2 regions of the Amycolatopsis sp. NBC_01307 genome follow, and region 1 is predicted to be linked to the other one. Evidence: riboswitches for the same ligand, from Rfam matches in the RefSeq annotation. Region 1 holds a riboswitch; the other holds the start of a gene.
What was found. Region 1 has a riboswitch for cobalamin ahead of metE (5-methyltetrahydropteroyltriglutamate--homocysteine S-methyltransferase). Riboswitches for the same ligand answer to the same signal wherever they lie in the genome.
Positions count from the first base shown of each region.

Region 2: another riboswitch for cobalamin. It lies ahead of OG439_RS10855 (hypothetical protein); the one in region 1 lies ahead of metE (5-methyltetrahydropteroyltriglutamate--homocysteine S-methyltransferase).

Region 1 is NZ_CP108403.1:793,634-808,050, forward strand. It holds gene OG439_RS03800 (SAM-dependent methyltransferase) at 1-513, shown strand, start outside; gene OG439_RS03805 (LCP family protein) at 618-1,823, shown strand; gene OG439_RS03810 (GNAT family N-acetyltransferase) at 1,865-2,392, shown strand; gene OG439_RS03815 (peroxiredoxin) at 2,389-2,850, opposite strand; gene OG439_RS03820 (diguanylate cyclase domain-containing protein) at 3,180-4,997, opposite strand; gene OG439_RS03825 (cytochrome P450) at 5,235-6,695, opposite strand; gene metE (5-methyltetrahydropteroyltriglutamate--homocysteine S-methyltransferase) at 6,890-9,148, opposite strand; cobalamin riboswitch at 9,248-9,441, opposite strand; gene OG439_RS03835 (ribonucleotide-diphosphate reductase subunit beta) at 9,490-10,563, opposite strand; gene OG439_RS03840 (ribonucleoside-diphosphate reductase subunit alpha) at 10,643-13,615, opposite strand; gene OG439_RS03845 (acetoacetate decarboxylase family protein) at 13,990-14,417, opposite strand, start outside.
Region 2 is NZ_CP108403.1:2,460,852-2,475,268, reverse strand. It holds gene OG439_RS10855 (hypothetical protein) at 1-1,810, opposite strand, end outside; adenosylcobalamin (AdoCbl) riboswitch at 1,879-2,027, opposite strand; gene OG439_RS10850 (hypothetical protein) at 2,238-3,119, shown strand; gene OG439_RS10845 (serine hydrolase) at 3,227-4,090, shown strand; gene OG439_RS10840 (hypothetical protein) at 4,170-4,580, opposite strand; gene OG439_RS10835 (S8 family serine peptidase) at 4,970-8,383, shown strand; gene OG439_RS10830 (VOC family protein) at 8,470-8,880, shown strand; gene OG439_RS10825 (TetR/AcrR family transcriptional regulator) at 8,899-9,495, shown strand; gene OG439_RS10820 (carboxylesterase/lipase family protein) at 9,542-11,035, shown strand; gene OG439_RS10815 (ABC transporter substrate-binding protein) at 11,045-13,609, opposite strand; gene OG439_RS10810 (EF-hand domain-containing protein) at 13,758-14,303, opposite strand.

The DNA.
Region 1 (14,417 bases):
GACCGCGTCGAGGTGAAGCTGTGCGACTACCGCGAGTCGAGCGGGCAGTTCGACGCCGTGGTCAGCGTCGAGATGATCGAGGCCGTCGGCGCGTCCTACTGGCCGGCGTTCTACTCGACCATCGGCGAGCGGCTGCGCCCCGGCGGCCGGTTCGGGCTGCAGGCCATCACGATGGACCACGACCGGATGATGGCGTCGTCGCGCGCCTACACCTGGATCCACAAGTACATCTTCCCCGGCGGCATCATCCCGTCGGTGCGCTCGATCGAGGACGGCCTGGTCGAGAACACCCGGCTCAGGCTGGCCGGGATGCGCGAGTTCGGCCAGGACTACGCCCACACGCTACGGTTGTGGCGCGAACGGTTCCTGCACCGCTGGACCGACATCGCCGGGTTCGGGTTCGACGACGTCTTCCGCCGGATGTGGGAGTTCTACCTGGCCTATTCCGAGGCCGGGTTCCGCTCCGGCTACCTCAAGGTCCACCAGTTCGGTTACGAGGTGACCGACAAGTAACCTCCCGCGGCCAACCCGACCCCGGTGCCGCACGTCCTCCTTGCGAGGACGTGCGGTTGACTGACGAAGACACGTTTGTCCGAATCGGGATTGGGTGATGGGTGATGACGTACCGTGGCGATGACGGCGGCCGCCGGATGCCCCCGCCGCGGCCGCCCGCCGGCCGCTCCCGGGACCACCAGCGCGCGCAGATGATGCCGCTGCCCGGCCGGGGCCAGAGCCCCTACGACGAGCGCACCCGCCCGATGGGCACCCGCGAGCCGGAGTACATGCCGCCCCAGGGCCCGCCGCCGCGGCAGGCCCCGCCGAACCGGGGTGACGACTACCCGCCGTCACGGCCGCCGCGCCGGCGTCGCCGCTGGGGCTTCGGCCGGATCCTGCTGACGCTGCTGCTGGTGTTCGTGGTGTTCTTCGCCGGCATCTGGGTCTACCTGGAGTTCTCGATCAAGCGCGTCGACGCGCTGGCCGACTACGACGGCCGCCCGGTCGCCGCGGCCGGCACCAACTGGCTGATCGTCGGCTCGGACAGCCGTGAGGGCCTCACCGCGGCCGACGAGGAGAACCTCGCCACGGGTGACGTCGCGGCCGCCGGCGGCCAGCGCACCGACACGATCATGGTCGCGCACCTGCCGGACAACTCCACGAAGCCGACGTTGCTCTCCCTGCCGCGCGACTCCCAGGTGAAGATCCCGGGCCACGGCACGAACAAGATCAACGCGGCGTTCTCGCTCGGCGGGCCGAAGCTGCTCGCGCAGACCGTCGAAGGCGCCACCGGCCTGCACATCGACCACTACGCGGAGATCGGCTTCGGCGGGTTCGCGAAGATCGTCGAAGCGATCGGCGGCGTCGAGATGTGCATCGACAAGGACATGAACGACACGGTGACGGGCATCAGCATCAAGGCCGGCTGCCCCCAGACCCTCGACGGCCGCGAGGCGCTGGGCTTCGTCCGGATGCGGCACAGCGACGCGACCCCGCGCTCGGACCTCGACCGCGTCGCCAACCAGCGCAAGTTCATCGGTGCGCTGGTCAGCCAGATCGCCAGCCCGGGCACGCTGCTCAACCCGTTCGACTTCTTCCCGCTGCTGTCCGCGGCGCCGGACGCGCTGACCATGGACTCCGGCGACCACGTGCACAACCTCGCCGGCCTGGCGATCGCGATGCGCGGCATCTCCTCCGGCGGCGTGGTGACCACGACGGTCCCGGTGACCAGCGGGTCGGCGGAGAACTGGGACAAGAACAAGTCCAAGCAGCTGTTCGACGCGCTGAAGAACGACACCGAGGTACCCGACAGCGTCATCGTGAACTAAATGCCGCGCGCGGCGGGCCCCGGCCGGGGCACCATGGATCGATGGAGACCCCGGCCGAGACCTACCGCGACGGTGACCTGACGCTGACCCGCTGGCACCCCGGCGACCGCGACCTCCTGACCGCGCTCGTCAGCGGCTCCCTGGAACAGCTGGGGCCGTGGCTGATCTGGGCGACCGGCGGTTACACGTCGGACGACTCCTCGGAGTTCCTCCGGCTGACCGCGAAGCGCTGGGAGAGCGCCGAAGCGTACGAATACGCGATCGGCGTCGACGGCGAGGTGGCGGGCGGCGTCGGCGTGATGACGCGCGACGGCGGTGCCGAGATCGGCTACTGGCTGGCCCGGGGCTGGACCGGCCGCGGCCTGATGACCCGGAGCGTCGCGCTGCTGACGGCGGAGGCGTTCCGCCTCGGCGCCGGCTACGTCGAGATCATGCACGACGAGCTGAACGCGCGCAGCCGGGCGGTGCCCGCCCGGCTGGGGTTCACGAAGGTGCGCGAGGAACCGGCGGAGAAGCCGCTGGCGCCGTCGTGCACCGGCACGAACCACGTGTGGCGGCTCGACGCCTAGGCGACCTTGTTGCGCTCCCGCAGCACCTTCAGCGCCTGATCGGCGTGGACGGTGAAGTTCAGCTCGCTCTTGATCTTCTCGAGGATCCGGCGGTCCTCGCCGATCACGAAGGTCGCGCGCTTCGCGTGCAGGGGCAGGAGCCTGCGCCACACGCCGAACTGCTTGGCGACCTCACCCTCCACATCGGACAGCAGCGGGTAGTCGAAGTCGTTGGCCGCGGAGAACTGCCGCTGCTTGGTGACGCCGTCCGGGCTGATCCCGACCCGGTGCGCGCCGACCTCGGCGAACTCCGCGGCGAGGTCGCGGAAGTGGCAGCTCTCGGCGGTGCACCCGCCGGTCATCGCGGCCGGGTAGAAGAACAGCACCACCGGTCCGGTGGCCAGGAAGTCCGAGAGCTTGCGCTCCTGACCCTGGTCGTCGGGCAGCGTGAAATCGGGGGCGAGGTCTCCGGCGTCCATAGAGGTCCCTTCTCGTCGGCGGCAGAACCCATCCTGCCCGTCCTTCGGAGCCGACGTACGACCGGCTTGGTCGAGATCGGCCGCGGTTGGCGGGAGCAGCCCGCAGACGAGCCCGGCGCGCGGCTCGATGGCGCCGGGTGGCCGGTCGCTCGTTGCCCGGCGCCAAGGGCGCGAGCGCGCCGCCGCGGGCGGTGCGAGCAGGCGTCAGGTGGCCGGGTGCCGACGGTTCCCAGCGCCCCAATGTGGCGTTGGGTGCGTTGGACGCACCGAACGCCACATTGGGTGCTTTGGACGCAACCAACGCCACATTGGGGCGTTTGGCAGGCGCGTCAGCTTTCCGGGTGTCTCGCGATCAGCTCGTCCACCTCGTCGCCCGTGGCGGAGTCGTTGGCGAACTGGCCTCGGGCCGCCAGCACGCCCAGCTGGCGCAGCCGCGCCGCCTGTTCGTTGGTGCGGACGCCTTCCGCTCCTACGCGCAGCTGCAGCTCGCGGGCGCGGGTGACCAGCTGGGTCAGGTGGCGGATGTCGGACTCGGCCGGTTCCTCGGCGTCCAGGGCGTCGATCACCGGGCCCGACAGGATCACGTGCTTCACCGGCAGGCCGTGCTGGGGGATCAGCTCCAGGTCCGCCGAGCCCGAGATGGTCAGCACCAGCTGCGTGCCCAGGTCGGCCAGCACCGCGAACGAGTCCAGGACCTCGCCGCGCGGGTCGAGGACCGAGTCGCGGTCGGTGCACAGGCGCAGCGCCGTCGCCGGCAGCTCGTGCTTGGTCAGCTGCTCGCGGACCAGCATCACCAGGTCCGGGTCGATGGCCAGCCGCGTGGGCAGGCGGACGCAGACGTCCGGTGCCGCGTCGCCCAGGCGGGTGCGCCAGCGGGCCGTGGCGGCCAGGGACTCGGCGAGCAGCCAGCGGCCGAGCGGGACCGTCATGCCGGTGGTCTGGGCCAGCGGGTAGAACTCCTCGGAGCCGAGCTCGCCCTTCTCCGGGTGGTTCCAGCGCAGCCCGGCGTTGACCGCGGCGATCCGGTCGGGGTCGGCGAGCTTCACCGTCGGCTGGTAGACCAGCGAGAACTCGCCGTTCTCCAGCGCCCCGGCGATCACCGCGCCCAGCTGGTAGCGGCCGCGGTCGCGGGCGTCCAGCTCCGGGTCGAACAGCATCCACTGCGCCTTGCCGGCCTCCTTGGCCCGGTGCAGCGCGATCTCCGCGGCCCGCAGCAGCTCCGCGGCCCCGTCTTCGACGGCCGCGCGCACCACGATGCCCGCGCTGGCGCTCACGCCGATGCCGTGCCCGCCGAGGTAGATCGGCTCGTTGAGGTCCTCCAGCGCGCGCTCGACCAGCTCGACGACCTCGGCGGCGGACAGCTCGCCGCGCAGCAGCACCGCGAAGCCGTCGCCGGACAGCCGCGCGACGAACCCGTCGTGGTGGCCGGTGAACACGGCGGACAGCTTGCCTGCGACCCCGCGCAGCACCTGGTCGCCGACGCCGGCGCCGAGGCCGTCGTTGACGACCTTGAAGCCGTCGACGTCGAGGTAGATCAGCGCGATGTCGTCGCGCGCGCCGGCGCCGAGCGCCGCTTCGAGCTTGGTGGTGAACGACGACGCGTTCGGCAGCCCGGTGAGCGGGTCGTGGATGTTCTGGTGCACCAGCCGCTCCTGCAGCAGGTGCAGTTCATTCGCGTCGGAGACCATCAGCACCGGGTACACCGAACCCGGCCGGTCGCCGGGCAGCCGGGCGAGCGTGACGTCGGTCCAGAGCTTGCCGTCGTCGACGTGGTCGAGCAGCATCCGCTCCCGGAAACGCTCGACGCCGGTGCTCACGTGCTCCAGTCCGGCCTTGAGCCGGGAGACGTCGTGGCCGGTCGAGCCGAGCTCGGTGATGTGCCGGCCCCGCAACCGGTCCGGCGGGCACCCGAGCAGCTGGCCCAGCGCGAGGTTCGCCTCGACGATCCCGCCGTCCGGGTCGGCCAGCGCGATCCCCATCGGCGACGCGGCGTAGAGCGCGCTGAACCGCAGCAGCGCCCCGTCGTGCCCCGAGCTGACGTGGTCGACCGCGTCCGTCGCGACCCCGAGCAGGAGCTGTTCGAGCTCTTCCGGGGGAAGCGTTACTCCTTTGGTGTCAGCGAGCGTCGCCGCCCACCTGCGGGCCACGTCCACCAACCCTGGCGCGGCACCGGGCTCAGACACACTCCACCTTCTTCACGCACAGGTCTGGCCAGTTCAGGCGCGGTGCCGATGTCCGGGAACCCGCACGGGGCACCCGTCGGCGGCGGCCGATGCCACGCCATCACGTGTGTAACGGGGTGTCTACCGGCTGAACGAGTGACAGACCTCCACGATTGGTGACATCGTGTCACCATGTGTATCGGTACCCGGACGGGTGGCGGGTCAGCGAGGCGTCAACCGCACCGGGAGACCGTCCGCGGGCACCGGTAGCGAGACGTAGTCCCAGCGCGCGGTGTAACTCTCCGGAACCGACCAGCGGTACGCCCGCAGCATCTCGTGCATCAGCAGTTTCACCTCGAGACCGCCGAAGTGGAGCCCGATGCACTTGTGCGCGCCGCCGCCGAAGGGCATCCACGCCATCCGGTGCGACTTGTCCTCGCGCCGCGGCTCGGCGAAGCGCTCGGGGTCGAAGCGGAACGGGTCGGTCCAGCACCCGGGGTCGAAGTGGTTCACCGTCGGCGAGACGCCGACGAGCGTGCCCTCCGGGATGTAGTGCCCGAGGACCTCGGTGTCCTTGACGGTCTGGCGGGTCAGCGACGGCACCGGCGCGACCAGCCGCAGCGCCTCCTTCATCACGAGGTCGAGCGTCTCCAGCTTGTCGATGGCGTCGATGTCGAGGACGTCGTCGCCCAGCGCCAGTGACTCCGCGCGCGCCCGCTCCTGCCACTCCGGGTGTTTGGCGAGGTAGTAGGCCATGGCGCTGCTGGTGATGGTCGTCGTGTCGTGCGCGGCCATCATCAGGAAGATCATGTGGTTGACGATGTCGGTGTCGGAGAACCGGTCGCCGTCCTCGGTGGTGGCGTGGCAGAGCGCGGCGAACAGGTCGTCGCCGTCGGCGGCCCGCTTGGCGGGCAGGGTCTCGCCGAAGTAGCGTTCCAGGACCTTCCGCCCGTGCAGCCCGGCCGACCAGCGGCCGCCGGGCACCGGGACGCGCACCAGCGCGGTGCCGGCCCGCACGGAGCTGACGAACGCGCGGTTGATCCGGTGGGAGTCGGCGCCGCTGCGCATGCCCATGAACACGCGCGTCGCGACGTCGAGGGTCAGCTGCTTGAGCGACCAGTACAGCCGCGGCCGCTCGCTCGTTCCCCAGGTCGCGACACCCTCGCGCAGGGCCGGGCCCATCTCGTTGACGTAGCCGGTGAGCCGCGCCCGGGTGAAGGCCTCCTGCATGATCCGGCGGTGCAGGTGGTGCTCGCCGAAGTCCATCAGCATCAGGCCGCGCTCGAAGAACCGCTCGATGAAGAACTTCCAGCCCTCCTGCGAGAACGCCTTGTCCTTGTTGACGAGCGCGATCTGCGTCGCTTCCGGCCCGGACAGCGCGACGATCCGGCGGCCGAACCCGCCGGTCCACGACACCGGGCCGTAGAGCTCGTGGCGGCGGAGGCCGAACGCGGGGCCGAAGCGCATCATCTCGAGCATGTGCCCGACCACGGGCGGGCCTTCGTCGCCGAGCACGGGCTTGAGGCCGCTGCCGGCGGGCGGCGTCGCGAGCTCCTGGACGGGCCAGCGCGACCGCAGCCACCGCTGGTCGACGGCGCGGGGGAGGGGCAGCGAGGTCAGCGGGGGCACGCGCTCACGCAACGTTTCGGCGGCCCGGCCCACAGTGCGCGTCAAGCTGACCATCTCCCCGTCGAGATCGGCTACCCCTCCACGATGCACCCTTGTTGACCACCTGACAACAGTCTTTTCGGGTGAGCCGTGAAGGACTCCTTACCGGCGCTAAGAGCCGGTAAGGAGTCCTTCACGGCTTTGGAGCCGCGGTTCTGTCGTACCCCGCCGGTAAACTGGAAGACGGGGGCGGCGGCCCGCCCCGGGCGTCAGTCCAGCTCGGTGCGCACCTGCCGGGCCGCTTCGACCAGGTTGCGCAGCGCCGGCTCGACCTCCGCGTAACCGCGGGTCTTCAGGCCGCAGTCCGGGTTGACCCACACCCGCGACGCCGGCACCGCGCCCGTCGCCGTCCGCAGCAGGCCGGCCACCTCGGCCGGGGACGGCACGCGCGGCGAGTGGATGTCGTACACCCCGGGCCCGACGCCGCGGCCGAAGCCGGCCGCCGTCAGGTCGGCGAGCACCTCCATCTTCGAGCGGGCCGCCTCGATGCTGGTGACGTCGGCGTCGAGCGCGTCGATCGCCGGCAGCACCTCACCGAACTCCGAGTAGCACATGTGCGTGTGGATCTGCGTCGCGTCGGCGATCCCGGACGTCGCCAGCCGGAACGACGACACCGCCCAGTCGAAGTACGGCTGGTGGTCGCGGGAACGCAGCGGCAGCAGCTCGCGCAGGGCGGGCTCGTCGACCTGGATGACCTGGATGCCCGCCGCTTCGAGGTCGTGCACCTCGTCGCGGATGGCCAGGGCGACCTGCCGGGCGGTGTCGCCCAGCGGCTGGTCGTCGCGCACGAACGACCACGCCAGGATCGTCACCGGCCCGGTCAGCATGCCCTTGACCGGCTTCGGCGTCAGGCCTTGGGCGTAGCGGGCCCACGCCACGGTCATCGGCACCGGGCGCGAGACGTCGCCGTAGAGGATCGGCGGCCGGACGCAGCGGGAGCCGTAGGACTGCACCCAGCCGTGGTCGGTCGCGGCGAACCCGGCCAGCCGCTCGGCGAAGTACTGCACCATGTCGTTGCGCTCGGGCTCGCCGTGCACCAGCACGTCGAGGCCCAGCTCCTCCTGCAGCCGGACGACCCGCTCGACCTCGGCGCGCATCGCGTCGTCGTACCCGGCGTCGTCGAGCGCGCCTGCCTTGTGCGCGGCCCGCGCCTTGCGCACTTCCACGGTCTGCGGGAACGACCCGATCGTCGTGCTCGGCAGCGGCGGCAGGTTCAGCGCCGCCTGCTGCGCCGCGGCCCGCGTGGCGTACGGCGCGCGGACGGTGTGCTCCGGCCGCAGGTCCGCGAGCCGGGCGCGCACCCGGTCGTCGGCCAGCTCGGCCGCCGACGCGCGATCGGCGACGACCCGGCGGGCCGCCGTCAGGTCGACGTCCTCGCCCGCGAGCGCCTTCCCGAGCAGGACGACCTCGTCGACCTTCTGCTTCGCGAAGGCGAGCCAGCTCTTGAGCCGCGGGTCGAGGTCCTCCCGTGAGACGTCGTAGGGGACGTGCAGCAGCGAGCACGACGTCGACACGCTGACCTTCGCCGCCGCGCCGAGCAGGGTCGCGGCCCGGCTCAGCGCCTTCTGCGGGTCGGTGCGCCAGACGTTGCGGCCGTCGACGACGCCGGCCAGGACCTCCTTGTCCCGCAACGCCCCTTCGGCCGCCACGGCGTCCACAAAGGACTCATCGGTGACCAGGTCGACGGCGAGCGCCTCGATGGGGGAGCGGGCCAGCACGCCGAGCCCGCGGCCCAGGCCGCCGAAGTAGCCCGCGACCAGCAGCTTCGGCCGCGCGGTCTCCTTGCCCAGCCGGTGGTAGGCGCGGATGAGCGCGTTCAGCTCGTCTTCGGAGCGGTCACCGGCGAACGCCGGCTCGTCGAGCTGGACCCACTCGACGCCTTCGTCGTGCAGCTGCCGCAGCAGGTCGGCGTACGCGTCGAGCAGGCCGTCGAGCAAGTCCAGCGGCCGGAACCCCTCGTCGCCCTTGCTCAGCAGCAGGAACGTCACCGGCCCGACCAGCACGGGCCGCGTCTCGATGCCCAGCGCGCGGGCTTCGCGGTACTCGTCCAGGGGCTTGGAGCCGGTGAGCGCGAACGTCGTGTCCGGGCCCAGTTCGGGGACGATGTAGTGGTAGTTCGTGTCGAACCACTTCGTCATCTCCATCGCCGGGGCGTCCTGGACGCCCCGGGCGGCCGCGAAGTAGGTGTCGAGCTTCGACAGGCCGAGCCCGGTGAAGCGTGCGGGCAGCGCGCCGAACAGCTCGGCGGTGTCGAGCACCTGGTCGTAGTGCGAGAACGTGTTGGACGGCACGGAGTCCAGCCCGGCGTCCCGCAACCCTTGCCACGTCTGAACCCGCAGCTCACGACCGGTGGCCAGCAGCGCGGCTTCGTCGTTCTTGCCCGCCCAGTAACGCTCGAGGGCGCGTTTGAGCTCCCGGTCCGGACCGATCCGGGGGTAGCCCAGCACAGTAGTGCCGATTTCGGTCACAGCTCTCTCCTCGCGAGCTCGTTCGAGGAGTCCGGACGCGCGCGGCGGCGAGCGTTTCGGTGCGTGCCCATCCCGCGAGGCCCGGACTCGCGCACGCCGTCGGCGCACGCACCACGGGCAGGTCTTCGGACTCGTGGGCGTACCGCTCGCGCCTACCGGCCGTCGCTTCCCAAGCTCGCGCTCAGTGCTTACATGACGGCTTTCGTTCCCACTCACCGCTGCGGGGCAGTCCCGGATTCACACCGGGTTCCCTGTTGCCTCGACAGAGTGTGACCTCACGCACAACAAAGCTCGGCCACGCCCTGGCGAACCAGTGGCGTGGCCGAGCCTAGCCGGAGAACTCAGTCCCAGTCGAGGGCGCCGCCCGACTGGTACTCGATGACGCGCGTTTCGAAGAAGTTCTTCTCCTTCTTCAGGTCCATCGCCTCGGACATCCACGGGAACGGGTTCTCGGTCTCGCCGAAGATCGGCTGGAGGCCGATCTGCTGCGCGCGCCGGTCGGTGATGAAGTGCATGTACTGCTCGCACAGCTGCGCCGACAGGCCGAGCATCCCGCGCGGCATGGTGTCACGCGCGTACGCGACCTCCAGCTCGCACGCGTCCTTCAGCATCCCGCGCACCTCTTCCTGGAACTCTTCGGTCCACAGGTGCGGGTTCTCGATCTTGATCTGGTTGATGCAGTCGATGCCGAAGTTCAGGTGGATCGACTCGTCGCGCAGGATGTACTGGTACTGCTCGGCGATGCCGACCATCTTGTTGCGGCGGCCGAGCGAGAGGATCTGCGCGAAGCCGGTGTAGAACCACATGCCCTCGAAGATCACGTAGAACGCGACGAGGTCACGCAGGAACGCCGTGTCGGCTTCCGGCGTCCCGGTCTCGAAGTCCGGGTCCTCCAGGTGCTGTGTGTACTTCAGCGCCCACGCGTCCTTGTCCGAAATGGACGGAACCTCGCGGTACATGTTGAACAGCTCGCCCTCGACCAGGCCGAGGCTCTCGCAGATGTACTGGAAGGTGTGCGTGTGCACGGCTTCCTCGAACGCCTGGCGCAACAGGTACTGGCGGCACTCGGGGTTGGTGATCTGGCGGTACACCGCGAGCACGATGTTGTTGGCCACCAAGGACTCCGCGGTCGCGAAGAAGCCGAGGTTGCGCTTCAGCATCTGCCGCTCGTCCTCGGTGAGGCCGTCGGTCGACTTCCACAGCGCGATGTCGGCCTGCATGGCGACCTCGGTCGGCATCCAGTGGTTGTTGCAGCCGGCCAGGTACTTGTCCCACGCCCACCGGTACTTCATCGGCAGCAGCTGGTTGACGTCGGCGCGCGCGTTGATCATGCGCTTGTCGTCGACGTTGATCCGGGCCGCCCCGACCTCGATCTCACCGAGGCCGGTGACGCCGGTCGTCTCCACGTTGGTCATATCGCTCACTTCGGCAGGTGGGCTCGTGAGTGTTTAGGGCGGTTAGAACCGCCCTAAACACTCACGAGCCGGGGCGGGCTTACTGGCAGGCTTCGCAGTCGGGGTCGTCGATGCGGCAGGCGGCGCCTTCGGTGGTGACGAAGTCGACGTCCGTCTTCGGCAGCTCCTTCGGCTCCGGCTTGGCGGCCGGCGCGGTCACCGGGATCGCCGGGACGGCCGCGGCCGGCGACGGCGAGGGCGCCGGGGCCGGGGTGGCCGCCGGGGCCGCCGCGGGAGCCGCGGTGGCGGTGGCCGTGCCGGCCGAGACGGCGTTCAGCTTGCCGTCGGTGCCGCGCAGGGTGCTCTTCTCCACGTGCGTCGCGGACTGCGCCCGCAGGTAGTACGTGGTCTTGAGGCCCTTGTGCCACGCGTAGCGGTACAGCTCGTCGAGCTTGCGGCCGCTCGGCGCCGCGATGTACAGGTTCAGCGACTGCGCCTGGTCGATCCACTTCTGGCGCACCGAACCGGCGTCGACGATCCACTTCGACTCGATCTCGAACGCCGTGGCGTACAGCGCCTTCAGGTCGTCCGGCACCCGGTCGATCTTGCCGAGGCTGCCGTCGAAGTACTTGAGGTCGCTGACCATGACCTCGTCCCACAGCCCGCGCTGCTTGAGCGAACGGACCAGGTGCGGGTTGACGACGGTGAAGTCGCCGGACATGTTCGACTTGACGAACAGGTTCTGGAACAGCGGCTCGATCGACTGGCCGACACCCGAGATGTTGGAGATCGTCGCGGTCGGCGCGATCGCCATCACGTTGGAGTTGCGCATGCCGACGGTCTTGACGCGCTCGCGCAGCGGCGCCCAGTCGAGCGTGGTGGAGGTGTCGACGTCGAGGCCGTCACCGCGGCGGGCGTCGATGAGCAGCTGCAGCGAGTCGATCGGCAGGATGCCCTTGCTCCACAGCGATCCCTCGAACGACTGGTACTGGCCGCGCTCCTCGGCGAGGTCGGTCGAGGCCGAGATCGCGTAGTAGGAGAGGTGCTCCATGGAGACGTCGGCGAACTTCACGGCGTCGGCGGAGGCGAACGGGACGCCGATCTCGAACAGCGCGTCCTGGAAGCCCATGATGCCCAGGCCGACCGGGCGGTGGCGCAGGTTGGAGCGGCGCGCCTCCGGGATCGTGTAGAAGTTGATGTCGATCACGTTGTCCAGCATGCGGACGGCCGTGCGCACGGTCTTCTCGAGGCGCTGGGTGTCCAGGCCCTCGGGGGTGACGTGCTTGAGCAGGTTGACCGAGCCGAGGTTGCAGACCGCGACCTCTTCGCTGTTGGTGTTCAGCGTGATCTCGGTGCACAGGTTCGACGAGTGCACGACGCCGACGTGCTGCTGCGGCGAGCGCAGGTTGCACGGGTCCTTGAACGTGATCCACGGGTGGCCGGTCTCGAACAGCATGGTGAGCATCCGGCGCCACAGCTCGACCGCGCGGATCTTGCGGAACACCTTGATCTCGCCGCGCTCGGCCATCGCCTCGTACTCGGCGTAGCGCTGCGAGAACGCGTTGCCGTAGAGGTCGTGCAGGTCCGGGGTCTCGTTCGGCGAGAACAGCGTCCACTGCGCGTCGGCCTCGACGCGGCGCAGGAACTCGTCCGGCACCCAGTTGGCCGTGTTCATGTCGTGCGTGCGGCGGCGGTCGTCGCCGGTGTTCTTGCGCAGGTCGAGGAACTCCTCGATGTCCACGTGCCAGGTCTCGAGGTACGCGCAGGCCGCGCCCTTGCGCTTGCCGCCCTGGTTGACCGCGACGGCGGTGTCGTTGGCGATCTTGAGGAACGGCACGACACCCTGGGACTGGCCGTTGGTGCCCTTGATGTGCGCGCCGAGGCCGCGGACCGGGGTCCAGTCGTTGCCGAGGCCGCCCGAGTACTTCGCCAGCAGCGCGTTGTTCTTGTACGCCTGGAAGATCGAGTCCAGGTCGTCGTCCACCGTGGTGAGGAAGCAGGACGACAGCTGCGCGCGGGTGGTGCCCGAGTTGAACAGCGTCGGCGTCGAGGCCATGAAGTGGAACGTCGAGAGCAGCTCGTAGAACTCGATGGCGCGGGCTTCGCGGTCGTCCTCGCGGATCGCCAGGCCCATCGCGACGCGCATGAAGAACGCCTGCGGCAGCTCGAAACGGACGCCGTTGTGGTGCTGGAAGTACCGGTCGTACAGCGTCTGCAGGCCGAGGAAGCCGAAGTCGAGGTCACGCTTGGCCTCGATGGCCGCGGTGATCTTGTCCAGGTCGAAGGAGAGCAGCTCGCCGTCGACCAGCTCCAGCTCGACCGCGCGGCGCAGGTAGTCGCGGAAGTACGCGGGGTACTCGCCGGCCATCTCGTCCTGGCTGGCCAGGCGCGGCTTCTTCGCGAGGTAGCTCAGGGCCTCGCCGCGCAGTTTGTCCAGCAGCAGCCGGGCGCTGACGTAGGAGTAGTTCGGCTCCTGCTCGACCAGCACGCGGGCGGCCATGATCTGGGCCAGTGCGAGCTCGTCGGCGCTGATGCCGTCGTAGAGGTTGCGCTTGGCCTCGGCCAGCACCGGCTCGGCGGTGACGTCGTCGAGCCCGGCGACGGCCTCGCCCACCACGTGGGACACGCGGGCCCAGTCGAGCGGACGCAGCACGCCGTCGACGCCCTTGACGCTCAGCGTCGCCTCGGCGGGCGTCGTGGGCTCGGTCGCCTTGCGGGCCTTGCTGTGCTCCTCGCGGTAGAGGACGTAGGCGCGGGCGACCTTGTGGTGCTCGCCGCGCATCAGCGCGAGCTCGACGATGTCCTGGATCTGCTCGATGTGCAGCGCGGTCTCGGGACCGGCGTGGCGCAGCAGGGTGGTCTCGACCTGCTCGGTGAGCTCGGCGACGACGTGGTGCACGCGGGAGGACGCGGCGGCGTCGCCGCCCTCGACCGCGAGGAACGCCTTCGTCAGCGCGACCGAGATCTTCCCGGCGTCGAACGGCGACACGCTGCCGTCCCGCCGGATGACCCGGATCGCGGTGGGGCTGGAGTCGGCGGCGGCGGGCGGCCGCTGACCGGTTTCGACTGACATGCGTGTCTCCAAATTTGGACGCGTTGGATCGCCACAGGGTCTCATGAGGCCATGTGCTGCAAGTTCTTCGAAGCTGCCCGGCAGTACTCTGCAGCGGTCTCCCCGTCGCTGGGCGTTGCCGGTCCACAGAGACTACATGTAGGGGTTGGAGGCTGCACGTGCCCCAATGGGTGGCGTGTCGCGGTCTCACCCTCGCGGGTTACGCGGTCACCGAGAGGTGCTGCTCAGGCCCCGGAACAGGGAGTTCGGGGGCCGGTTCGAGCCTCGACCGGGGCGGCCTGGAGCGGCCGACACGCCGCTCGGCCGGGCGGAACGCGGGGCGGCGGCCCGGCTGAGCTTGATCGGGTGGCGCGAGAGGGCACGCCGGAAGACGGTCAGGCGCCGAAGCACATCTCGGACGCGAGGAGTTCGAGGCTCGTCACCGGGCGTCGCGAAGCGAGGTAGCCCAGCGGTCCGCCCGGGTTGAAGCTCCAGTCCGCCGACGCCGGACGCGGGCGGACCTTCGCGCCGACCGGCGTCCGCAGGAGACCGTCACGCTCCTGGACGACGTCGAACGACGTCGGCAGCCGCAACGGCAAGCCGGCGCGGCCCTTGAACGCCGCCGTCGCTATCCAGTCGTCCGCGGTGGCCGCCGTGGCCGTGAAGGTGCGGCCGCTCGTGAAGTCCAGCGTGGCGAGGTCCTTCGGGATCGCCCACAGGTCGCGGCCGCCCTGGAGGGAGACCTCGCTGTCGACCCAGATCTCGGTGATCGAGCACGAGACCCGGCGCCCCTTGACCGCCACCGCCGCCAGCAGCTCGTGGT
Region 2 (14,417 bases), 1.7 Mb from region 1:
CCCAGGTGTGCCGCCGCAGGGTGCCGGTGGTGTCGGCGAACTCGCCGGTGTCGGTGAACTCGCCGGACGCGGTCCGCAGCGCGGCGAGGTCGGTGCGCAGCTGCCCGACGGCCTCCGCGTCCGCGCCGGATTCCGGGAACCGGGCGACGATCTGCAGCTTGGCCAGCGGTTCGGCGTAGGCGGCCTGGCCTTGCTCGTAGGGCGCGCCGTGGGCGTAGGCCCGGATCGAGTCCGGGCTCAGCAGGAACCGTGACGCCCGGGCCGCGGCGTCCGGCTGCTGCCCGAGGGTGTGCAGGGCGAGGACGAGATCCGCCGTCAGGTCGTAGTCGACGAAGGTCTTGCCGTCCTGGGCGACCTCGACGTGGTCGCCGTCGACGAGCCGGCTCGCGAGGTAGCCGCCCAGCCGGTCGGCCGGGGTCGGGCCGGTCACCGGCGCCGGGGCATCGACGGGGACGACCACGGTGCCGCGCGGCGAACCGGGCCGCACCGCCGGGGTGCCGGCCTTCGGGCTCAACGGCGGCTTCACGGCGTGATCCCCCGTCGGCGCGGGCTTTTCGCCGGGCGGCGGTGGCGGCGGACCGGGCGGGCTGCAGCCGGGGTCCGGTGGCCCCTGCGCTCCGGCGTGGCCGAGGGTGAGGTCGTGGAACCCGACCTGGGACAGGCCGAGCGCGGCCTGTGCGCTCGCGCGGATCCAGGTGTCGAGCCCGCCGATCCCCGTGGTGCGCGCGGCTTGGTACTCGGCCGGGGTGTAGGCGATGGCGCCGAGCTGATCCCCGAGCGGGGTGCCCGCGTCGGCCGCGGTCGCTTCGGCGGACCGGAGGAAAGCGGTCCCCGAGGCCATCGCGGCGTCCGCGCACCCGGCGTCGGCGAGCGCCTGCACGATCAGGCCGGTGCTGTTGGTGTTGGGCGCTTCGGTGCCGACGCCGCCGCCCCAGCCGCCACTCGCGGTCTGGTGCGCCTTCAGCCACCGCACGGCCTTGGTGATGGGCGCGTCGAGGTTCGCCGCACCGGCGTCGCGGGCGGCGAGCATCGCCGAGAGCGCGATACCGGTGGCGTCGCCGTCCGGCGTCGACTGGTCGAACGGCTTGCCCTCGTCACACGTCGAGATCCGGTGGCCGTCCGGCGTCACCTGGTCGCCGGTCTCGGTGGTGGGGATGAGGCCGAAGAAGATCCGGAAGAAGCCGTCCGAGCACTGCTGTTTCAGCATCGTGTCGATCACGAGCCGATCGGCGAGGCCGGCGCCCGCCAGCCCGATCACGGCCAGGGCCTGGCCGAACACGTTGGCGTTGTTGCTGACGAAGTCCTTGAAGTCGGGGTTCTTCGAGTAGTCGCTGACGCGGCCTTTGTCGACGCCCGAACGCGCGATCGTGCCGAGGGTCTCGGCGACCATGTCGTGCCCGCCGAAGGACCTCGGGTCCCGCCCGGCGATTTCCGCGGCGACCAGCACTTTCGCCGCGGCGCCACCGGTGATGATCGCGTCGTAACCCTGGCCGGGGACGAGGCCGTCCCACGTGTAGTAGTCGGTGGCGTGGTGGTCGTCGTCGAGGTACTTCACGATGGACGCGGCCAGCGCGCCGTCGCCGGAGGCGTACATCGCGAAGAGCGTGTCGATCATCAGGCCGTGGTCGGGCAGCGCGCCACCGAGCGGGTTCTGCAGGGTGCCGTCGGGCGCGAGCTGCGCGGCGAGCCACTTCGACGTCGGCTTCGAGGCCGCGAGATCACCGGCGAAGGCCGGGGTCACCGAGCCGACGGTGAACACGACGACGGCGGACACCCAGGCCGCGATGGGCCTGAACCGCTTGCCGGCCACGTGATACTTCCTCTCCCCAGACGCCGGCGCGACACACACAGGGAGAGACCGGCCCCCCACGGGAGGCCGGGCGTCCACCCACTGCTGGCGCGACAGCGGTTCGACAAACACCTGCCCGAGGCGGTAATCCGACTCGTCACCCCAAGGTGACCCACGGTTGCGCGACAGTGCCGGACTTCGACCGGCTTCCCCTGCCACGGGCAGAAAACATGAAGTTGTACTGACTGAGCGAGCCGACACTAACACCTGGTCAGCCGAACGGGAACGGCAGAACTCACGTCGCCTTCACCACACCGGGGACGCGCGCGGCCATCCGGACGATCTCGAAGACAACTGCAACAGAACGCGGGGCAGGTGGCCTCTTGAGAGGTGTGCGGTGCTTGAGCGCGCTGCACGTCCAGCTCGACGAAGGCAAGGAGACCGTGCCATGACCGACCTCGACGAGGTGCGCCGCGCGCCGGACGCCCAGGAGCCGCCGGCGTCCGATCCCGACGCCGTGGTGACCGTCGCCGGACGCCGGGTCCGGCGGCGCCACACGGCCAGCGTCGCCGCGGTGACGCTCGCGGTGGCCGCCGTCGGCGCGGGGGTCTTCTGGGCGCAGGACCGCGGTACCGCCGCGGTGCCACCGGCCACGCTCGCGAGCCCGCCGTCCGCCACGGTGACCCAGCCGCCGGCCGCCGGGAAGGTGCCCCCGGCCGCGCCGGCGATCAGCCTGGAGGACAGCTCCTGGGACTTGCTGTTCTGGGCCGTCCAGCCGCACTTCGCCGGCCTGCACTACGCGCAGGATCACCGGTACGCGTTCGAGATCGACGTCCGGGACGGCACCGCGCCTCACAGCGCCCTGGCCACGAAACCCTCGGCCGCCGACCAGATTCCGCACCCGCAGTCGGTCATGTGGCAGGACGGCCCGGACCGCTGGATCCGGGTGACGACCACAAAACCGGTGACAGCGGTGGAAATGCTGGCCCTGCTCGGGAAGATCCACACCACACCGCCGGTGATCGCGTCGCCGCTCAAGTCGCTGCACGTCCCCGACGGGCAGCAGGTCGGCACGTTCACCAGCGAGCCCGACACCAACACCCTCGTGCTCTGCCCCGCCTCCGAGGTCGGGAAGGCCCCGCTCGACAGCCGATGCTTCTCGCTGACGGTGTCGCTGACCAGCAGAGCCGCGGACAGCAGCTTTCCGCAGGACCCGCTGCCCGTGCACCAGCACCGGACGCTCGGGGCCTACACCCTCGAAATCGACAGTTCGCGTGCCAACGAACAGGCCGCGCTGGCGTTGCTGAACTCCGTTCAGCTCAATCGCTGAGAATCCGCGTCACCGCCGGATTCTGATATGTTCCGCATTTCCGAAAAGCGCACTCGAATTGCCGTGATTCCGCGGCATCGGTCCATGGCCCAGGCGAGGGAGTTTCGATGCGCAATTCCGCGCTCGTCGTCGTCCTGGTCGGTGTCATCCTCGGCGCGCTCGCCGCGGCGGTCTGCGTTCGTTCCGCGAACGTGCCCGCCGCGGCGGGCACGTCACCGGCGCCGGACGTCCCGCCGTCGTTCCCGAGGACGCGGGCGGCCACGCCGGTTCCGGGGGCGGCCGAGGTGGCGGTCGACGTCCGGGGTGAGTGGTCCTGGGCGTTGCGCGAGACGGCCACCGGCACCGTGGTCGGTGCTGGAACCTTGCGCACCACGACCGAATCCATGATCAAGAGCTGGCTCGCGGTCGACTACGTGGCCTCGCGGGAGTCGCGGATCTCGGCCGGGGACGAGGATCGGGTGACCCGGATGATCCGGTCCGGCGACGATCGTGCCGCGCAGACGCTCTACCTCCGGCTCGGCGGCGACGATTCGATCGCCCGGATGATCCGCACCTGCGGCCTGCACGACACGACCATTCACCCGAACTGGTGGTCCAAGACCACGATGCCGGCGACCGAGGCCACCCTGCTCGGCCGGTGCGTGGCCCGCGGTCCGGGCTTGAGCCCGCGGTGGCGGGCCAAGCTGCTGGACCTCATGCGGTCGGCCGACCCCGCGACCGCGTTCGGCATCCCGGAGGCCCCGGCCCTGGCGGGCCTGCACCCGGCCGTCGAGAACGGCTGGACCCGCCACGGCACCTGGTGGACGGTGAACTGCCTGGCGATGTGGGACCACTGGGTGCTCGCGGTCATGGTGCACTACCCGGACCAGGGCGACGAGCACCACTACGGTGCCGAAGTGTGCAAGTCCGTGGCCCAGCAACTGTTCGGCCGGATCGACATCGGTTCGACCACGGGCGCGGGAGGCAAGTGACCGCAGGAAACGGGGATCAGACCCGCCCGGCGCCGACCAGGTCGAGCAGGTTCTGCACCAGAGAACGGACGGCAGCCGGTCAGCAGTAGACGTTGCCGCAGACTGCCAGGATGAACGCCGTTGCGGTCAGGGTTTCGGTGGCGCCGGCCTGGGTCAGGGTGACCGAGACGGTGACTTCGTCGTCGCCGGTCAGGCCGTCGACCCGGCAGCCGGACGTCGTGCCGCACAGGCCGGGTGCGGTCTGGTAGCCGGCCGGGACGTGCCAGGTGTAGGTCGTGCCGGCGGCCGCGCCGCCGACGGAGAATCCGGCCGAGTAGGGGCCGTGGAACTTCGCGCTGTTGTGGCAGTTCCCGGTGTAGGAGCCCACCGGGCCCGGTGAGACCTGGCACCCGTACGTCTCGCCGCCCAGGGCCGCTGCGGGTCCGGCGGTCAGCACACCGATGCCCGCCGCCAGCAGGACGGTCGAAACCAGGGCCGCACTCTTGCGCATGGGTTACCTCCGGAACTGGTGGTTCCTCTGTACGACACAGGGACGATACCCAGCGCGACATCCCGCAGGTAGCGCCGGACGAGTGCGGGGAATTCCGCCGGACGAGTGGGAAACGGACGCCCCGCCGACGCCCCTCGGGCCGCAGCGGGCGGGCGAATTCGTCGATGGGTGTCAAGAATTTTCCAACTCGCCGACAGCCACTCATGACATCGGTCAATGCGGATGTAACGCCCGTTGCGGCACGGAATCGCGCGGAATCGCCGACCATTGTCGCTTGTGGACGGGACGTCGAACCGCAATAGTCGCCAGGCGACGAAATCGAGTCTCGAAAGGGAGTCCGATTTAGTCGGATCTGCTGGATTTGAACCCCTACGACCAGGGAGCTGCATATGCGGCGTTCGTCGCTCATACTCCGGCCGGCGATTCTGGCCGCCGTCGGTGGCTTGGTGCTGGCCGGATCCATTCAGCCGGCCGGTGCGGCCGTGCCCGCGGCGAACGCCGGGACCGCGTCGCAGGCGGTGATCGTGGTGCTGGGCGACCAGATCGCGTCAGCGCCACCGACAAAAGCGGCGTCCGGGAGCAGACGCGACCAAGCGACCAGAGCGCAGAACGCGGTGCTGGGCAAGCTCACCGGCCCGGCGCCGGCGAACGTCAAGCACTTCGCGGTCGGCAACGCCTTCTCCGCGACCGTCAGCCCCGCGCAGGCCGCCGCGCTCGCGCAGGACCCGGCCGTGGCGTCCGTGCTGCCCGACAGCAAGGTCACGCTGCCCACGCCGAGCACACCGCCGGCGGCGGCGAGCGGGGCGGCGCCGAGCGCGCAGCCCCGGACGTCGACGGCGCCCGGCGCGATCTGCCCGGCCGACCCCGCGAAGCCGCTGCTGGAGCCGGAAGCGCTCACCTCGATCCACGCCTACAGCACCGACGGCTCGAAGAGCGCGTCCGATCTCGCCGACGGCTCCGGCGTGAAGGTCGCTTTCCTCGCCGACAACATGGACCCGAACTACGCCGACTTCATCCGGCCCGACGGCTCCAAGGTGTTCGCGGACTACCAGGATTTCTCCGGGGACGGCCCGGCGACCACGGACGCGGGTGCCGAGGCGTTCGGTGACGCGTCGTCGATCGCCGCGCAGGGCACCGTGGTGCACGACCTGTCGAAGTTCGTGAACCAGGCGCACCCGCTGCCGCCGGGCTGCACCATCGTGGTCAAGGGCGTCTCGCCGGGTGCGAGCCTGGTCGGGCTCAACGTCTTCGGCTCGACCGCGACGAACTCCGCGGTGCTGCAGGCCATCGACTACGCGGTGACGGTCGACCACGTCGACGTCATCAACGAGTCGCTCGGCCTCAACCAGTACCCGGACACCAGCTCGCGCGAGCTGTTCCAGGTGTTCAACGACGAGGCCGTCGCCGCCGGCGTCACGGTCACCACCTCCAGCGGCGACGCGGGCACGACGTCCACCATCGGCAGCCCGGCCACCGACCCGCTGGTCATCTCCGCCGGCGCGACCACGGACAACCGGCTGTACGCGCAGACCACGTACGCGGCTTTCCCGTTCTCCAACGGGAAGTGGGTCAGCGACAACATCTCCGCGTTGTCCTCCTCCGGCATCACGCAGAACGGCCGCACGATCGACCTGGTCGCGCCCGGCGAGGGCAACTGGGCCGACTGCGAACCGGGTTACGCGGAGTGCCAGACGTTCCAGTCGCCGCCGCAGGGCGCGGACCTGGAATCCTTCGGTGGCACCAGCGAATCGGCGCCGCTGACCGCGGGTGTCGCGGCGCTGGTCATCCAGGCCTACCGCGGCACGCACCACGGTGCGTCGCCGACGCCGGCGCTGATCAAGCAGCTGATCACCGGCACCACGCGCGACCTCGGCCTGCCGGCCGACGAGCAGGGCTCCGGCCTGCTGGACGCGCGCGCGGCCGTCGAGGCGGCGTCGACCGCGCCCGGCACCACCGGCGCCCCGGCCGGGGTGTCGTCGAACATCGCGCTCTCGACCGACCAGCTGACCCTGGACGGCGCGCCCGGCAGCACCCAGACCGCGACGGTCAAGGTGTCGAACGTCGGCGCCAAGCCGCTCACGGTGTCCACCGGCACGCGCGGGTTCGCGACGGCGTCGACGCAAACCCAGACCGTGCCGTTCGACGCGGCCAAGCTGCCGACGTTCACCTACTACAACGGCGCGCAGTGGGCGCAGAAGACGGTGAAGTTCAGCGTCCCGCCGGCCACCGACCGGCTGCTGTCGAGGATGGCGTGGCAGGGCAGCCCCAAGACGGTCAACGGCGCTTCGGTCACCCCGGTGGTGCGGTTGACGCTGCTCGCGCCGGACGGCACGTTCGTCGCGAACAGCCGCCCGCAGGGTGGTGCGGCGACGGCGAACTACGCCAACGTGGACGTCCGGCACCCGGCCGCGGGCACCTGGACGGCGGTGCTGTACTCGGTCGCCGGCGCGTCCGGGTACACCGGTGACATCCAGCTGGCCGCGGACGCGCAGCGCGCCGTGCCCTACGGCCAGGTCTCGCCCCAGCTCCTGACCCTGGCCCCGGGCCAGACCAAGCCGGTCAAGATCGCCCTGCCGACCCCGGCCTCGGGCGGCGACGCGGACTACTCGGTGACCTTCGGCAGCTCCGACGGCCACCAGACGTCCGTGTCCGCGGTGCTGCGCTCGCTCATCCCGACCGGCAACGGCCCGGGGGCCTTCAGCGGCACCATCACCGGTGGCAACGCCCGCGCGTTCTCCCCCGCGCAGACGTTCAGCTACGAGTTCGACGTGCCCCACGGCAAGAAGGACCTCGACGTCGCCGTGCACCTGGCCGACCCGGGCACCGTCGTCGACGGCGTCCTGGTCGACCCGAACGGCGAGCTCGGCGACGTCACCAGCAACATTTCGCTCGCTTCGCCGACGACCGTGTCGCAGGGCACCGGGCTGCAGCTGACCGACGCGAACCCGCTGCCCGGGCGCTGGCACCTGGTGCTGGTGGCGCAGAACCCGGTGACGGGCAAGCAACTGCAGCAGCCGTTCACCGGCACGGTCGCCTTCGACCGGGTGTCGGTGTCCGCGCCGGCGCTGCCGAGCGGCGGCAAGCTGGCCGCCGGCAAGGCGGTCACGGTGCCGGTGACCGTGCACAACACCGGCATCGAGCCGATCGCGATCGGCGTCGACGCGCGCACCAACACCGCGCAGACGCTGCAGCCGGTCCCGGTCGGCGGCCAGACCGAGGTCGACCTGCCCGAGCCGGGCGCGATCGCGCCGGTCTACGAAGTGCCGCCGGACACGAGCAAGCTGACGGTGGCCACCTCGTCGAGCAGGCCGGCCCAGGTCGAGCTGCAGAGCTCGGCCGCCGGGATCGACGTGCTCGGCGACCTGAAACAGGCCCAGGCCGGCAGCACCGTCTCGGTCGCCACGATCGGGGAGAAGAAGGGCTACGTCACCAAGGGCATCTGGTTCGCCGACGTGCAGGAGCTCGGCCCGTTCGGGCCGTCCGGCGCCCCCGCCGGGCACGCGAGCTACACCTCGTCCCTGGTGACCGCGGGCTTCGACCACGCCGTGACCTCGTCCACCGGAGACCCGTACGACCAGGCGATCGACCCGGCGGGCACCGGCGGCACGCCGGTGATCATCCAGCCGGGCCGGACGGCCACCATCCAGGTGACGATCACCCCGGCCGGCGCCCGCGGCACCGACGTCACCGGCCACCTCAACCTGGTGACCGTCCCGACCCTGCCCACCGGCTCCACCGGCCTGCCGGAGGAGGGCACCGGCGAGGTCATCACGACCCTGCCGTACCACTACCGGATCGGCTGAGCCGAGCACCGGGCCGCCGGTTCCCCCTCGGGAGCCAGCGGCCCGTCGCCGTCCGGGGCGCGGAATCGCGGGCTAGCGTGAGCGCCATGGACATCACCATCCACACGACGGTCCTCCCCCACGACGACCCGGACGCCTCGCTGGCGTTCTACCGTGACGTCCTCGGCTTCGAGGTCCGCAGCGACGTCGGTAAGGGCAAGATGCGCTGGATCGCGGTCGGCCCGCCCGGCCAGCCCGGCACGTCCCTCCTCCTCGCTCCCCCGGGCGCCGACCCCGGCATCACGGACGCCGAGCGCGGCACCATCTCCGAGATGATGGCCAAGGGCACCTACGGCTGGATCATGCTCGCCACCCCCGACCTCGACGCCACCTTCGAGAAGGTGCAGGCCGCGGGGGCCGAGGTCGTCCAGGAGCCGATCGAGCAGCCCTACGGCGTCCGCGACAGCGCCTTCCGCGATCCCGCCGGCAACCTGATCCGCATCCAGGAACAACGCTGAGCCCGTTAACCTCGGGCCATGGCCACCTCGCAGCCCGCGCCGCTGCCCGTCCAGAAGCGGGCCTGGGACACGCGTGAGCGCATCCTGGCCGCCGCGGTCGCCTGCCTCGCCGAGGACGGCTACGCCGCGACGACGACTTCGCGCATCCAGGAACGCGCCGGGGTGTCCCGCGGGAGCCTGCTGCACCAGTTCCCCTCGCGCGACGACCTGCTGATCGCCGCCGTGCAGCACCTCGCCATCCAGCGTGCCGGCCAGGTCGACGTGCCCGAGGCGGCCGGCACGATCGACGACGCCGTCGAGCAGATCTGGCTCACCTTCCACGGCCCGCTCTTCACCGCCGCCCTGCAGCTGTGGGTCGCGGCGCAGCACAACCCGCAGCTCGCGGCGGCGCTGCGGCCGCCGGAGCACGAGCTGGGCCGGCACATCCGCGAGCTGATCACCGGCCTGTTCGGGCCGGAGCGCGTCGCGCACCCCGGCTTCGCCGACCTCGCGCCCGTGCTGCTGGCGAGCATGCGCGGGGTCGCCCTGACCTACACCTTCGAGCCGCGCGACCACCGGAGCGACCCGAACCTCGCGGCGTGGAAGCGGCTGGCCCACCGCATCCTCGACGCGTAAATTAGTACGGCTTGACTAATTGCCGTCGAGTCGGGAGGCTGCGGAGATGACGAGCGTCGCCTTCCCGCGGGTCCGCACCGAGAACGGCGTGGTCCGGGGTCTCGAGATCGACGGCCTGCACCACTTCCGCGGCATCCCTTACGCCGCCCCGCCGTTCGGGCCGCGCCGGTTCCTGCCGCCGCAGCCCGCCGCGGACTGGGACGGCGTCCGCGACGCCACCGCACCCGGGCCCGCCGCGCCGCAGGTCGCGGAGGAGAACCCGCTCGGCGCGGTCTACGCGGCGACCGAGACCGGCGAGGACTGCCTGACCCTCGAGGTGTGGACCCCCGACCCCGGCCGCGCGAACCTGCCGGTGGTGGTGCACATCCACGGCGGCGGGTACATCTACGGCGCCGGTTCGCTGCCCGGCTACAGCGGCAGGAACTTCGCGCGCGACGGCGTCGTGCACGTCGGCATCAACTACCGGCTGGGCATCGACGGCTTCCTGTACCTCGGCGAGGGTCACGACAACCTCGGGCTGCGCGACCAGTCGGCGGCGCTCGCCTGGGTGCAGCGCAACATCGCCGCGTTCGGCGGGGACCCCGCGCGGGTGACGATCTTCGGCCAGTCCGGCGGCGGCGTCAGCGTGATGAACCACCTCGCACTGCCCGCTTCGCGCGGCGCGTTCGCCGGGGCGATAGCCCAAAGCGGGTGTTCGATGGCGTCCGTCGACGTCGATGAGGCGTGGCGCGTGACCCGGCAGGTGGCGCGCGACCTCGGGGTCGCGCCGACCGTGGCGGGCCTGTCGGCGGTCGGCCTGGAGCGCACCGCGGCGGCGTCGTTCAAGGCGCTGAAGCGGTACGCACTAGGCCTGGTCAAGGGTGATCGCCGGGCGCTGCTGCTCAGCCCGTTCCGCGGGGTGCACGGCACGGAGTTCCTGCCGGCGAACCCGGTCCGGTCCGCCGGTGCCGCGCCGGGCGTCCCGCTGCTCGCCGGGACGGTGCGCAACGAGGCCGCGCCGCTGATCGAGGGCATCACGAGCGTCGCCGGCCCGGTGGCGCCGCTGATCCGCCTGGGCCTGCGCCGCACGCTGGGGATGGACGCCCCGACGGTGCGCGCCTACCGCGACGGCCCCCGCCACGTCCGCGGGCTGGCCGCCCTGGTCGAGGCCGGCTGGACGGACTGGGGGTTCCGGATCCCGACGATCCGCCTGCTCGAAGCGCGTCCCGAGCCGTCGTGGCTCTACGAGTTCCGCTGGCAGCGTGAGGGAATCCCGCCGGGCTCCGGCGCGTTCCACGCCGTCGACCTGCCGTTCGTGCGCGACGACCTGGAAACGGTCATGGCGCTGGGAGCGCCCGCGATCGACCGGTTCGGCAGCCGTCCCCCGCGGGAACTGGCGCGGCGCGTGCACGCCGACTTCGTCCGCTTCGCCACCACGGGCGATCCCGGCTGGCCCCGGTACGACCGCGACGGGCGGACGACCATGGTCTACGACGAGCAGACCCGGGTCGTCCAGGACGCCGCGGGCGCCGAGCGAGCCGCCTGGGACGGCCGCCGGTAGCGGCCTGCCTCAGCCGAAGGCGAACATGAAGATGGTCACGATGCCGAGGAGGTAGACCGGATAGCCGATGCGCGCCGCCCGGCGCAGGGTCTGTTCCGCGTCGTCCCGTTTCAGCGTGGCGAAGCGCTTGCGCAGCATCGCGATCAGCACACAACCGGCGGCCAGCAGGATGAACGCGTAGTAACCCCATTCGAGCGCCACGATGTAGCTGACCGACGGCAGCTGGGACGTCACGTTGTTGAGCAGGACCGCGGTGCTGAGGATCGCGGTCACGCCCATCGACACCGGTGCGCTGCCGTCGGCGGCCTTGAAGAACAACGACAGGTACGTGACGCAGATCAGCAGGATCAGCGGGAGCAGGTTCTTGATCAGGAACGGCAGCGTGTCCCGCTCGATCTCGATCTCGGCCGCGTACTGGCTGTAGTAGATCCCGGTGGCGGCGCCGGCGGACTGGCCGTCGCCCAAGGCGTCGCTGCTGCCGACCGTCTGGCGGAAGAAGTGCACCGAGGACGCGACCCAGTTGGGGACCTGGTTGATGGTGGCCTCGGCGTCGGCGCCGCTGCGCAGGTAGGCGCGCGGGTCCTGGTCGAGGATCTCCTTGTCCGTCACGTAGGAGACCTGGTCCGCGGTCTGCGTCCGGTTCTGCAGCAACACGGTGAGCCGCTGGTGGTCGAACGGGAAGTCGTGGAACTCGAAGCTGCTCTTGAAGCGGTCGGCCACCCGGTAGAGCCGGTAGGTGCGCCCGTCCTCGGTGACGTCGCGCAGCGGCTCCCCCAGCTTCAGGTCGGGTTTGACGGCGTTGACGAACTGCACGTCGGCCGCGCCGTTGTTGCCGGTGTACTTGAGCCAGACGAAGAAGTCGACGAAGTACGTGCCGTCGGTCGTGTCGAGGTCGCGGACCTCGTTGAGGTTGATGCCGGTCGCCACCACCTGGCGCCGGCTGAGGTACCGGTTCTTGACCGCGATGACCTCGCCGTCGGCCAGCCCCGCCTGCAGCGCGTCACCGGACGGCGGTTCGTAGATCGTGAACTGGACGGGCGCCGAGACGAACCGGGCGCCGTCGCTCGTCACCACCGACACGGCCATCTGCGCCGACCCGCTCGCGTTGAAGTACAACGGCCCGAGCAGTGCGGGGAAGGAGTTCTTCCGGTCCTTCAACGACGCCACGGAGTCACGCACCCGCTGCCGGTCGTCAGCCCGGTGGTTCCCGTCGAAGCCCAGCCCGCCGACCTCCATCGCGTGCAGCCCGACGTTCAGCGCCTGCCGGGCCGTCGCGGCCTGCCACAGCGGGCGTTCGCCGTAGCGCTGCTCGAAGGCGTCGGCCCACACCTGCGCGGGGCCGGACAGCGAATCCTGGGCCAGCGGCGTCGCCATGAACAGGTTGCCGGTGAGCGCCCCCGGCCGCCCGCTCTTGCGTTCGGCTCCGGTCAACGCGTCGTGGAAGGCCCGGGAGCTCAGCGAAGAGGTGCCGAGGACGGGCGCCGTCACACCGGCGGACCGGAGCCGGTCGATCACCTCGAGGCCGCTCTTCTCCTTCAACGCCAGCACGATCGGCTCACGCGGGTCGTGCGCCTCGAGCGCGGCGACCGCGGCGTCGACCGACGCGGCGCGGCTCGCGGGCGCGGCGGAGATCGGCAGCTCGGCGGTCACCCGGCCGAACTCGCCGAAGGACTCCAGGAAGGTGTCGTGCGCCGACCGGCCGTCCTCGTCGTCGTCGTAGATCACGGCCGCGGTCTTCGAGCCCAGGACGTGCGAGGCGTACACCGACATGAAGTCGCTCTGCGTCCGGTTGCCGAACATGCTGCGGAAGTACCACTCGCTGCCGTCGGTGATCCGCGACGAGCTGGCCGACGGGGTGATGGCCGGGATCCGGGCCCGCTGGTAGATCGGCGACGCCGCGAGCGCGGTGTCGCTGCTCCCGTGCCCGACGACGTAGAGGACCTTGTCCTCCCGGACGATCTGCTGCGCGATCCCGATCGCCTTGTCGACCCGGTCCGCGTCGTCGTAGACGAGCAGCTCCACCGGGTGCCCGTGGATCCCGCCCGCCGCGTTCACGGTGTCGAGGTGCATCCGCACGGCGTGCTCCATGTGGGCCGAGGTCACCGCGTTGTCCCCGGTCATCCCCGCCACCAGCGCCACGTAGACGGGCTCGCCCCGCTCGGCTCCCGCCGCCGTCCAGACGCCCAGCACCGAGGCCAGGACCACGGCCGCGCCGACGGCGATCCAGATCTTCTTCCAGCCGCCCTTCGCCCGGCCGGCGCGGACGTTGGCCGGCGGCCGCTCCGGTTCCACCAGGTCGGCGACGTCGGCGGGCGTGCTCGGCGGCGTGGTGCGCACGGCCTTGAGCGCCCGACCGGTCTCGGGATCGGCTTTGATCTCGTAAGCCCGTTCGAGGCAGAACCGCCGTTCGCCCTCGGTCGCCACCAGTTCGGCGAGCCACCGCCACGCCGGCTCGTAGCCGTCGTCCTTCGCCAGCGCGACACCCAGCAGTTCCCGGGCCCGCGCCGGGTCCGAGGCCCGGAGCCCGATCGCCCGATGGGTGAGCGCGACCGCGGTGTCGGGTTTCTCCGGCACGGGGACAGACCTCCGAAATCGGTTTTCGCTGAGCACCCCACAGTAGGCAGCACCCGCTTACCCGATCGATGAACCTCTGTCCCCCGATGCGGTCACCACCGCGGTGCCGCCGGCCGACCATTGTGGACGGTCAGCGGCACCCGGGGCGTCAGGCGAGCGGCCCGTAGAGGCTGTTGCCCGGCGCGTCGGCGTCGGTGCTGGTGAAGTACTGCCGGGTGGCGGCCGAGATCTCGTCGTGCGAGAGGTAGCCGCTGCCGTCGGTGTCGAGCAGGCCGAACGTGTACTCCGCGTCGGTCTCCGGAGTGCCGTAGCCGACCTGCAGGCGCACCCACTCCGACCGGCTGAGCTGCCCGTCGCCGTCGGCGTCGCCCATCGCCAGCAGCGCGTCGATCGCCGGCTGGAACAGGTCCTGGTAACGGTCTTCGCCGGCGAACACCGTCATGCCGCCGGTGAACTCTTCGCGCGACACCCGGCCGTCACCGTCGGCGTCGAGGTTGCCCACCAGGGACTCCCAGACCCGCTGGAAGCCCGCGGTGACGGCCTGCGCGGCGGCTGTCTCACTGGCGTACCCGAACGCGGCGGCCACCTGCGCACCACGCTGCACGAAGTCTTCGTGCTCGATGAAACCGTTGCCGTCGGCGTCGAAGTGCCGGAAGAAGTTCGACCACTTGCGCTCGAGGAGATCCTGGGACACGAAGGTCCTTTCGTCGGGGAAACCTTGCGGCGCGTCACGATAATCGGGACCCACCCACCCCGGCCGAGAACGGTGATCACCACCCAGCGCAACCACAAGCGACCGGCAACACGC